Regions from separate parts of the Sinorhizobium sp. NFACC03 genome, predicted to be linked through region 1. Evidence: predicted binding sites of a transcription regulator. Region 1 holds the regulator's gene; each other region holds the start of a gene.
The links. Region 1 encodes PhoB, which activates phosphate uptake and scavenging genes when phosphate is short. Its sites were predicted from a motif close to TGTCATNNANCTGTCAT; they were not measured.
Positions count from the first base shown of each region.

Region 2: the regulator PhoB is predicted to act here: its motif matches at 1,306-1,322, upstream of BLU35_RS17140 (Orn/Lys/Arg family decarboxylase).
Region 3: the regulator PhoB is predicted to act here: its motif matches at 1,543-1,559, upstream of BLU35_RS13840 (DUF1868 domain-containing protein).

Region 1 is NZ_FMXF01000001.1:75,154-78,428, reverse strand. Features, by position in the region: gene BLU35_RS00370 (GcrA family cell cycle regulator) at 411-932, shown strand; gene phoB (phosphate regulon transcriptional regulator PhoB) at 1,001-1,684, opposite strand; gene phoU (phosphate signaling complex protein PhoU) at 1,943-2,656, opposite strand; gene pstB (phosphate ABC transporter ATP-binding protein PstB) at 2,707-3,275, opposite strand, start outside.
Region 2 is NZ_FMXF01000012.1:161,817-165,091, forward strand. Features, by position in the region: gene BLU35_RS17140 (Orn/Lys/Arg family decarboxylase) at 1-1,261, opposite strand, end outside; gene BLU35_RS17145 (acetyl-CoA carboxylase biotin carboxyl carrier protein) at 1,537-1,962, shown strand; gene BLU35_RS17150 (acetyl-CoA carboxylase biotin carboxylase subunit) at 1,962-3,275, shown strand, end outside.
Region 3 is NZ_FMXF01000009.1:11,699-14,973, forward strand. Features, by position in the region: gene BLU35_RS13835 (glutathione S-transferase family protein) at 88-735, opposite strand; gene BLU35_RS13840 (DUF1868 domain-containing protein) at 757-1,491, opposite strand; gene mtgA (monofunctional biosynthetic peptidoglycan transglycosylase) at 1,596-2,369, opposite strand; gene BLU35_RS13850 (polyprenyl synthetase family protein) at 2,515-3,275, shown strand, end outside.

The sequences.
Region 1 (3,275 bases):
CTTCACTCCAATCGGCATCGGTCCCGCTGCTTCATGCGGCCCGATAAAAATCAAAAATGCCGCCTTTCGGCGGCGCAGGCACTATTCCTATTTCGCACTGCAATGTCAACAAAACCAAGCCTTGCAGCGCGGTAACGAGATCCATTTCCCTGCGACGAAAAAATCGGCCGGAAGGGCTTGCAAAAATGCAACGCTGATCGAGCAAGTTGGGGAAAACTACGAATTCGATTCGGCGTGATTCCCCGGACTCTTGCCACGGAGTCCGGCGGTCAGTACGTTAACATTCAATTACTAGACGCATGCGGCGGACCTAGTCACCAAAAGAGTTATCGCGTTTGCAACCTCGAGATTCAACCGGGGTGCGGTGAGGGATTCTGCCATCCCCAACGCTGAGAACGGAGAGTGCAGAAATGAACTGGACTGACGAGCGGGTGGAGAAACTGAAGAAGCTTTGGTCCGAGGGCCTGAGCGCAAGCCAGATCGCGGCACAGCTCGGCGGCGTCAGCCGTAACGCTGTCATCGGCAAGGTTCATCGCCTGAGCCTTCCCGGCCGCGCCAAAGCCGGCGGCAGCACCACTGCGGCAGCCCGCCCGAAGCGGCCGACCTCGGCGCCGCGCGCTCCGAACTACGCCTCGCGCGTTTCGACCCGCACCGTTGCCCGTCCGTCCGGCGCCACCGTCCTCAAGGAAGAGATCGAAGTCGATCTCGTTGCCGAGCAGGATTTCAGCATCCAGACCGACGTGGTCGTGCCGATGTCGCGCCGCCTCGAGCTGACCCAGCTCACCGAACGCACCTGCAAGTGGCCGATCGGCGACCCGCTGAAGGAAGAGTTCCACTTCTGCGGCAACGATTCCCCGGAAGCTTCGCCCTATTGCAGCTTCCATGCGCGGCTTGCCTACCAGCCATCCGCCGAGCGCCGTCGGATGCGCTAAGGATCCGCACAGGACCAAAACGAAAGGGGCCGATCGGCCCCTTTTTCATTGACTTCTGTTTGCCCTTCTCAGCTTTCGAGCGAGTAGCCGGCGCCGCGCACGGTGCGGATGACATCAGGCATGGTCGAGAAGTTCAGCGCCTTGCGCAGGCGGCCGACATGCACGTCGACGGTCCGCTCGTCGACATAGATGTCGTGGCCCCAGACGCCGTCCAGCAACTGCGAGCGCGAGAAGACACGGCCCGGAGAGGACATCAGGAACTCCAGCAGGCGGAACTCCGTCGGCCCCAGGCGAACTTCGCGGCTGCGACGATGGACGCGATGGGTTTCCCGGTCGAGCTCGATGTCGCCGCAGCGCAGCAGCGTCGAGAGAACTTCGGGCTTCGCCCGGCGGAGCATCGCCTTGACGCGGGCCATCAGCTCCGGCGTGGAGAAGGGCTTGACCACATAGTCGTCGGCCCCGGTCGCGAGACCGCGAACGCGCTCGCTTTCCTCGCCGCGCGCCGTCAGCATGATGATCGGCAGCCGCTCCGTCTCCGGGCGCTGGCGCAACCTACGGCAAAGCTCGATGCCGGAGACGCCAGGCAACATCCAGTCGAGGATCAGAAGGTCGGGCAGGCGTTCCTGTAGCCGGATCTCCGCCTCGTCACCCCTGAGGATCGTATCGACGTCGAAGCCTTCAGCTTCCAGATTGTAACGCAGCAGGACGCTCAGCGCCTCTTCGTCTTCGACCACGGCGATTTTTGGCAACATCAGGTAACGTCTCCTTACCGCGAGCGCCGCGCGGGTCCAGCGGACCGGCCGGCACTCAGACACTCTAAATCTGGAGCATCCCCGCCATTTTCAAAGGCGGTGCGAAAAGCCGCATGCTTCAGATGCAGGAATTCGGGGCCGCGACCGAAGCCGCGACCGGATGATACTCATGGGCATGCATTGCGAACGGCGCGTTTGACGCCAGAGCGGGATGAGGAAAAGTGTATGCGGTTGTCCCCCGCATCCCGCTCAAACCTTCTAGTCGTTGACCGAGCCCAACGTCGACGTGTTGTCATCCTTCGGGCGCTCGCCCTCCGGCTGGGCACCCGTCGCCATGTAATAGATCGTCTCGGCGATGTTGGTCGCGTGGTCGCCGATACGCTCGATGTTCTTGGCACAGAACAGAAGATGCGTGCAGGGCGTGATGTTGCGCGGATCTTCCATCATGTAGGTGAGCAGCTCGCGGAACAGCGAGGTGTAGATCGCGTCGATCTCCTCGTCGCGTTCGCGAATGCTATTGGCCTTTTCCGGCGAACGCGAGGCATAGACGTCGAGCACTTCCTTGAGCTGCACCAGAGCGAGTTCGGCGAGATGCTCGAGACCGCGGGCGAGCTTGCGCGGGATGCCCGAACCGGCAACCGCGATCACGCGCTTGGCAGTGTTCTTGCCGAGGTCGCCGACACGCTCCAGGTCGGAGGCGATGCGGATCGACCCCATGATCTCGCGAAGGTCGGCGGCGACCGGCTGGCGCTTGGCGATCGTGACAATCGCCTTCTCGCCGATCTGGCGCTCGGCATCATCGAGAACGGTGTCGTCCGAGATTACCTTTTGCGCCAGCGCCAGGTCGGAATTGACTAGGGCGCGGACGGATTCGGCGACCATCTGCTCGGCGAGACCGCCCATTTCCGAGATGCGGCGCGTCAGGTACTTCAGTTCTTCGTCATAGGCGGACATGATATGCATGGACATGATCGTCGATCCTTACAGGCGCTTTCCAGTGACTGTTGCAGCCGTGATTGGCCTCAGCCGAAGCGGCCCATGATGTAATCCTGGGTGCGCTGGTCATCCGGATTGGTGAACATCTTGTCGGTGTCGTTCTCCTCGACGAGATTGCCGAGGTGGAACATGGCGGTGCGCTGCGACACGCGGGCGGCCTGCTGCATCGAGTGGGTCACGATGACGATCGTGAAGTTCGTGCGCAGTTCGTGGATGAGTTCCTCGACCTTGGCGGTCGCGATCGGGTCGAGTGCCGAGCAGGGCTCGTCCATCAGGATGACTTCCGGGCTGACGGCAACAGCGCGTGCGATGCAAAGGCGCTGCTGCTGACCACCGGAGAGGCCGGTGCCCGGCTCCTGCAGGCGGTCCTTCACCTCGTTCCACAAACCTGCCTTCTGCAGGCTGGTCTCGACCACATCGTCAAAGTCCGCCTTGGTGCGGGCAAGTCCGTGGATGCGCGGACCGTAGGCGACGTTGTCGTAGATCGACTTCGGGAACGGGTTCGGCTTCTGGAAGACCATGCCGACGCGGGCGCGCAGCTCGACCACGTCAATGGTCGGGTCGTAGATGTCGTCCTCATCGAGCGTGATCTTGC
Region 2 (3,275 bases), on a different contig from region 1:
GGTGTTCGACCCGCCGCTTCTGGCCGGTGATGTGCCGATCCTTCATGTGGATCTGCGAAGCCTGTGAAAAGCTCGCAAGCTGCTTGTGCGTGGATTGCGTGGCGATGATGCCCGGCGCTTCGGGTCCGAGTTCTGCAAGGCCCATGGCAAAACGTCCGGCATAGAGCGGATGAAACTTCATGAAGCCCGCCCAGGCCTCATCGAACAGGATGTAGTCGCACAGATGCCCGATGGCCTTCAGGATCATCTCCGCATTGTGGATCGTGCCGTCATAGGTGCACTGTTCCACCACCGCCACCCGAAACGGGCGCGGCTTTTGCCAGGCGTTGGGGTCTTTGACCAATGGGTGGGTGCGGATACGCTGCCGCAGCGTCTCCTCGTTCAGAGAGCCAAAATCCATGGGCCCTATGAGGCCATGAGCGTTTCGCGCGGTCGGCACATAGACCGGGATACCGCCGGAGATCATCAGCGCGCCGTGATGCGCTGCCTTGTGGTTGTTGCGGTCGAACAGAACCAGGTCGCCGTCGGTGACGAGGGCGGAGAGCGCGACCTTGTTGGAGGTCGAGGTGCCGTTGAGGACGAAATAAGTCTTCTCCGCGCCAAAAATCTTGGCGGCCTCCTTCTGCGCCGCGAGCGCCGGGCCCTCATGGGTCAGGAGATCGCCGAGGTCGAGCACGGAATTGTCGAGATCGTCGCGGAATACCGCTTCGCCCAGATGCTCCATAAACACGCGTCCGACCGGGCTGCGGCTATAGAACACGCCGCCATTATGGCCGGGACATGTCCAGAGCTGGTTGCCTTCCTCGGCGTAATCCACCAGCGCGCCAAAGAAAGGTGTCTTCATCGTCTCGGCGTACTGCTTGAGGCGGCTGATGAGGTTCTTTGCGATGAAGGCAGGGGTCTCCTCGGACAGGAAGACATAGCCGTCGATGAAGTCGAGCACTTCGACCGGTACATCCTCGAAGCGCTTGCGGCGGATCAAGAGAATGATGGGGAATTCGAGGCCGCGACGGCGCATCAGATTGATGAGGGAGGCTGTCTTGCCCTCCATACCCTTCTTGCCCCAATCGACCATCATGCAGCCGATGGCCGCGTCCGTCTGGACGGCGATTTCAGCGTCTTCGAGATTGCGCGCGCGCACCACCTCGAAACCAGATCGTTCGATCTCCTCGACGATTTGGTGGTAGCGGGCCCCCTCCAGGTCCTCGCTGTCGAAGGCGGGTGTCGCGAACAAAAAGGTGAAGCGCCTGAAGTAGTCCATCTGAGCCTCCGCCATCTATACGCAGCGAGTTGTTCGTGTGTTTCATGACGATGTTGTGACAGCGGCCCGGATTATCTGTGATCTTCGAGACCAACTCGTGTCGGCCATTCGTCCAAGAGTCCTCGTGGAGCAGCGGGAGAGGGAGCGATGGTCTCTCTATTCAAAGTTTGTCTGCCCCCATCAAACAGGATGCTGTGTAAGATTTCCCCAACTGCACCGGACGGATCACGGCTCTCAGGACCGCACCCGGTGACCTTCGTTCCGTGGGGAAAACAATGGATCTGCAAAAGATCAAGACGCTTCTCGACTTTGTTGGGCGTTCGCGTGTCTCGGAGCTGACAGTCAGCGATGCGGACACGACTGTCGTCATTCGCAATCCGGCTCGTGTTGCCAACCTGGAAATCCCAACCACCATGCAGGCAATGCCATCAACGGTCGAGCCGCCAAGGTTGGACGACCAGCCGCAAACGCAACTCGTTCGTGCTTCGACTTCAGGCATCGTACATCAGTCAAACAGCCCGGGATCCGCTCCAATGGTGGCGGCAGGCGAGCCGGTAGAAGTGGGGCAAGCTCTTTGCATCGTGGAGGCGATGAAGGTCTTCACGACTATATCGGCTCCGTTCGGCGGCATCGTCAAGCGCGTCTTCTTTGAGGACGGCCAGGAGGTCGCCTTCGGCGACCCGCTCGTGGAGATCGGGTGATGGACGCGTTTTTCGAGGCCTCCCGGAAAATCGGCCATCCATTCCAGTCCGTCCTCATCGCCAATCGCGGAGAAATCGCCGTGCGGATCGAACGGGCCTGCAAGGAACTCGGCCTTCGCCCGATCCGTGTTGCATCCGAGGCGGATAGGGCCGGCGCGGCAGCACCGAGCGACGGTGGTCCACTCTCGATCGGGCCGTCGGCACCAACAAGGAGCTATCTCAACCAGGCGGCGATCCTCCTTGCGGCGCGTGTGACCGGCGCGGAGGCGATCCATCCCGGTTACGGTTTTCTCTCGGAGAACGCCGATTTCGCCGAAGCGGTCGAAAATGCCGGCCTGGTTTTCGTTGGCCCGCCGGCCTCGGCAATCCGCATCATGGGCGACAAGATCGCTGCCAAGCGCGCGATGATGGCGGCCGGCGTCCCTTGCGTGCCGGGACCGGGCGAGCCTCTACCTGATAACATAGATGCCGTGCGCGCCACCGCTGAGGCCATTGGTTACCCGGTCATCGTCAAGGCGGCCGGCGGCGGCGGCGGGCGGGGCATGCGCGTCGTGCGCGATGGCGCCGATATGGCCGATGCGGTCGCGATCACGCGCGAGGAGGCGCGCCGGGCCTTCGGCAAGCCCGAGCTCTACGTGGAAAAGTTTCTCGAGCACCCGCGCCATGTCGAATTCCAGGTGCTCTGCGACAATCACGGCAATGCCGTGTGGATTGGTCATCGCGATTGCTCCGTTCAGCGACGGCACCAGAAGGTCGTCGAGGAGGCGCCGGCACCCGGTATCGCGCCGGAACTCGCAGAGAGGATCGGCGCGCGCTGCGCGGAGGCCTGCCGGCAGATCGGCTATCGTGGGGTCGGGACCTTCGAGTTTCTTTACGAGCACGGCGAGTTCTACTTCATCGAAATGAACACCCGGCTGCAGGTCGAACATCCCGTAACGGAGGCGACAGCCGGCGTCGATCTCGTGCACGAGCAGCTGCGTTCGGCCCAAGGCGACGTGCTCGACGCGAGCCGTTTTCGCGGCGAGGCGCAAGGACACGCCTTCGAATGCCGTATCAACGCGGAGGACCCAACCACTTTCGTGGCTGCCCCCGGTCGCATTTCAGCGGTTCGTTTTCCAAGCGGACCGGGCATTCGCGTAGATACCCATGTCTCGGCCGGATACCGGGTTTCCCCGTACTATGATTCCCTGATCGCCAAGCTGATCGTCCAAGCGCCGACCCGCGACGACGCGATCCGGCGCATGCAGGTCGCCCTGTCAGAAACCAGGATCGAGGGCATTTCCACGAACCTTCCGCTGCACGAAAGGATTTTT
Region 3 (3,275 bases), on a different contig from region 1:
GGAAATTTGGCGCGCTTATACATGGGCAACTGCTGTTTGACCAGTCCCCAGCCGCAATTTTTCGACTCAAGATCTGGCGGCGCCGATTCAGACCTCGTCATCGGGAACGACCCACGGCTCGGCGCGGGCAGCCTCTTCCCACTTCCGGAAAGCGAAATGTGCCTTCACCCGTTGCATGTAGCCGAGCGTTTCTTGATCCGCAACGAGATCGTAGACGTCGAAGCGGTTGACCACAGGCGCGTACATTGCATCGGCCGCGCTGAAGGATCCGAAGAGGAACGGCCCGCCGGAGTGGGCAAGCGCCTCCTTCCAGATCTGCTCGATGCGCACGACATCAGCGCGAACGTCGGCATCCACCTGAAGCGCCCGCCTCTCCCGGCGGATGTTCATCGGGCAGGCACCGCGCAGCGCCCTGAAACCGGAGAGCATCTCCATGGAATAGCTGCGGGCCCGGGCGCGGGCCTGGCGATCGGACGGCCAAAGCCCGGCGTCGGGAAAGAGCTCGGCGACATATTCGATGATCGCCAGCGATTCCCAGACGAGCAGATCGCCGTGGCGCAGCAGCGGCACCTTTCCGGTCGGCGAGATCGCGCGGATATCAGGATTGCCGGCCGCGAAATCGAAGGGAATGACCACGTCCTCGAAGGCGATGCCCGCGGCGGTCATCGCCATCCAGGGCCGCATCGACCAGGACGAATAGTTCTTGTTGCCGACGTAAAGGGTAAGTCCGGTCATCTACATTCCTTGATGCTGGCCTTAATTGCTGGCCGTGATTGCTGATCTGTCCGAGAAAACGATCAGTTCCTCGAAATGGTTCATGTCCTCGAACGAGCAGAAGGCCGGCGGATCGAGCTCGATCACCGGCGCCCGCTCCCTGAGGCAGGCGAGTTGTTCGCTCAACATTTCCTGCCAGCGCGGCAGTGCCGCGTCATCGAGCCAGTCGATGACATAGGCGAAGGTGATGTGAAACGCATAGTCGTCATGATCAGGATGGCGATAGCCGAAGACTTCGGCGAAAGCATCGCGCCAGGCCTTGAGGCAAGCCCGATCGGCGACGCTGTCGCCTTCAAGCGCGAGACCGGTTGGCGTGATCTCGGTCACGCGGGCACGGAAGGGCTGCAACGGCGCAAAGTGCCTCAGCCGCGCACAGTAGTGTTCGGTCATCACATCGATCGGTGTATCGAGCGCCATATCGACGGGCCAATAGGGTAGCCTGCGACGATATTCGATGATGCCCTGGAAGATCGTCATGTGCAGGCTGGACGGATGCGTGAAGGCGAACTGCCCCGCCTCGGGCATCGCCATCAGACGCTCGCGCACGGCAAGCACGGCCGTCTCGGACGGCGATCCGGCGGTGACGTGGGAGACGACCGTGTTGCCCGGCTCACGCAGGAAGCGGCCGTCCGTGGCGTAGCGGGTTCCGAGATGCTTCGGCGGAATGGTGTCCGCGTTGCGGCCAAAGGCGAGAAGCGAAGGGGAAATCGAGGTCATGGGAGCGATCGGGCCTTTTGAATGGAGAGAGGGCCCAGATGGCAGAACTCTACGAAGCCAGGATGACATCCCCCGGCAACCGCATCCAATGAAAAGGTCTGATCTCAATCATAAAGGCAGGTGATGTAGCCGCCGGAGCGGCTGGCGCGACGCTCGATCAAATTCGCCAGACGCTTGAGCCCACGGCCGGGTTTGCCGACATTGCGCTCTTTCGGGTTGGGCAGCGAAACCGCAAGCAGTGCGGCCTGCCGGCGCGAGAGCTTCGCCGCGGAAACGCCGAAATGGTGGCGGGCCGCCGCCTCGATACCGTAGATCCCATCACCCCATTCGGCGACGTTCAAATAGATCTCCATCATCCGCCGCTTGCTCCAGACGAAATCGGCAGCGACCGCCAGCGGCAGCTCCATGCCCTTGCGCAGGAAGGAGCGGCCGTTCCAGAGGTAGAGGTTCTTGACCGTCTGCATCGGGATGGTGCTGGCGCCACGGGTCGATTCCCCTTCAAGCGCATCCTCGACCACGCCGCGCATCTGGCCCCAGTCGACGCCGTCATGGGCGCAGAACTGACCGTCCTCCGACATCATCACCGATTGGACGAGCACCGGCGAGATGTTCTCGAAATCGACCCATTGGCGGTCGTAGCCGCGAAGCAGAACGAGATCGCGCAGCATCAAGGTGGAGACCGGGTGGACGAACTCGACGAGATAGAGAACGATCAGCACATAGGGGAGGGCAACGAAACCCAGGACAGCCAGGATGATCTGGCGGCGTTTCTTGCGCAATGTCCGGCGAAGCGAAGACCAGCGACTGGAAGGCACTTCGCCCTCCTCGCGCGCTTCCGGAACGACGTTCACGGCCTGACTGTTCACCTCGCTGTCCATCCGCTTCTCTTAGTGCATGGTCCGGCAAAGTTGAACGGGCTTTCTGGTAAAAGGCAAGGCGCCCAGGCGGCTGTCCCAGGGAAAGCGCGCCGCTGCGACACGAATCCCCGTTGAAAGCCCTCTTCGCCCGTGCCAAAGAGCGCGCATGAGCCAGGACACATCGCCCTTCACCCGCCGCCTCACCGGCAATGCCCGCGCCGTCGAAGCTCTGCTCGAGCGCCTGCTCGGCTCGGCGACGGCGGTCGACGAGATTGCGCGACCAGCAAACCTGCTCGCGGCCATGCGGCACGGCGTGCTGAACGGCGGCAAGCGGCTGCGCCCCTTTCTGGTGATCGAATGTGCGGATCTTCTCGGCGGCAGCTTGGATGCATCCTTGCGCGTCGGGGCGGCGCTCGAATGCGTCCATTGCTATTCCCTCGTCCATGACGACCTGCCGGCGATGGACGACGACGATATCCGCCGCGGCCAGCCGACGGTGCACAAGGCCTTCGACGAGGCAACCGCGATCCTCGCCGGCGACAGCCTGCTGACCTTCGCCTTCGACATCATCGCGGCCCCCGAAACGCTGCTGACGGACGGCCAGAAAGTGGAGCTGATCCTGGCGCTCGGACGCGCCGCCGGCCACGGTGGCATGGCCGGCGGACAGGCGCTCGATCTGGCAGCAGAGAAGTCGCCGCCCGACGAGGCCGGCATCGTGACGCTGCAGGCCATGAAAACCGGCGCCCTCATCCGCTTCGCCTGCGAAGCGGGCGCCATCGTCGCTGCCGCATCGAAAGACGACCGCGCCCGGCTTCGCCACTTCGGCGAAAAGATCGGCCTTGCCTTCCAGCTCGCTGACGACCTGCTCGACCTCACTGCTGACGCGGAGACCATGGGCAAGGCGACCGGCAAGGACGCCGCCCGCGG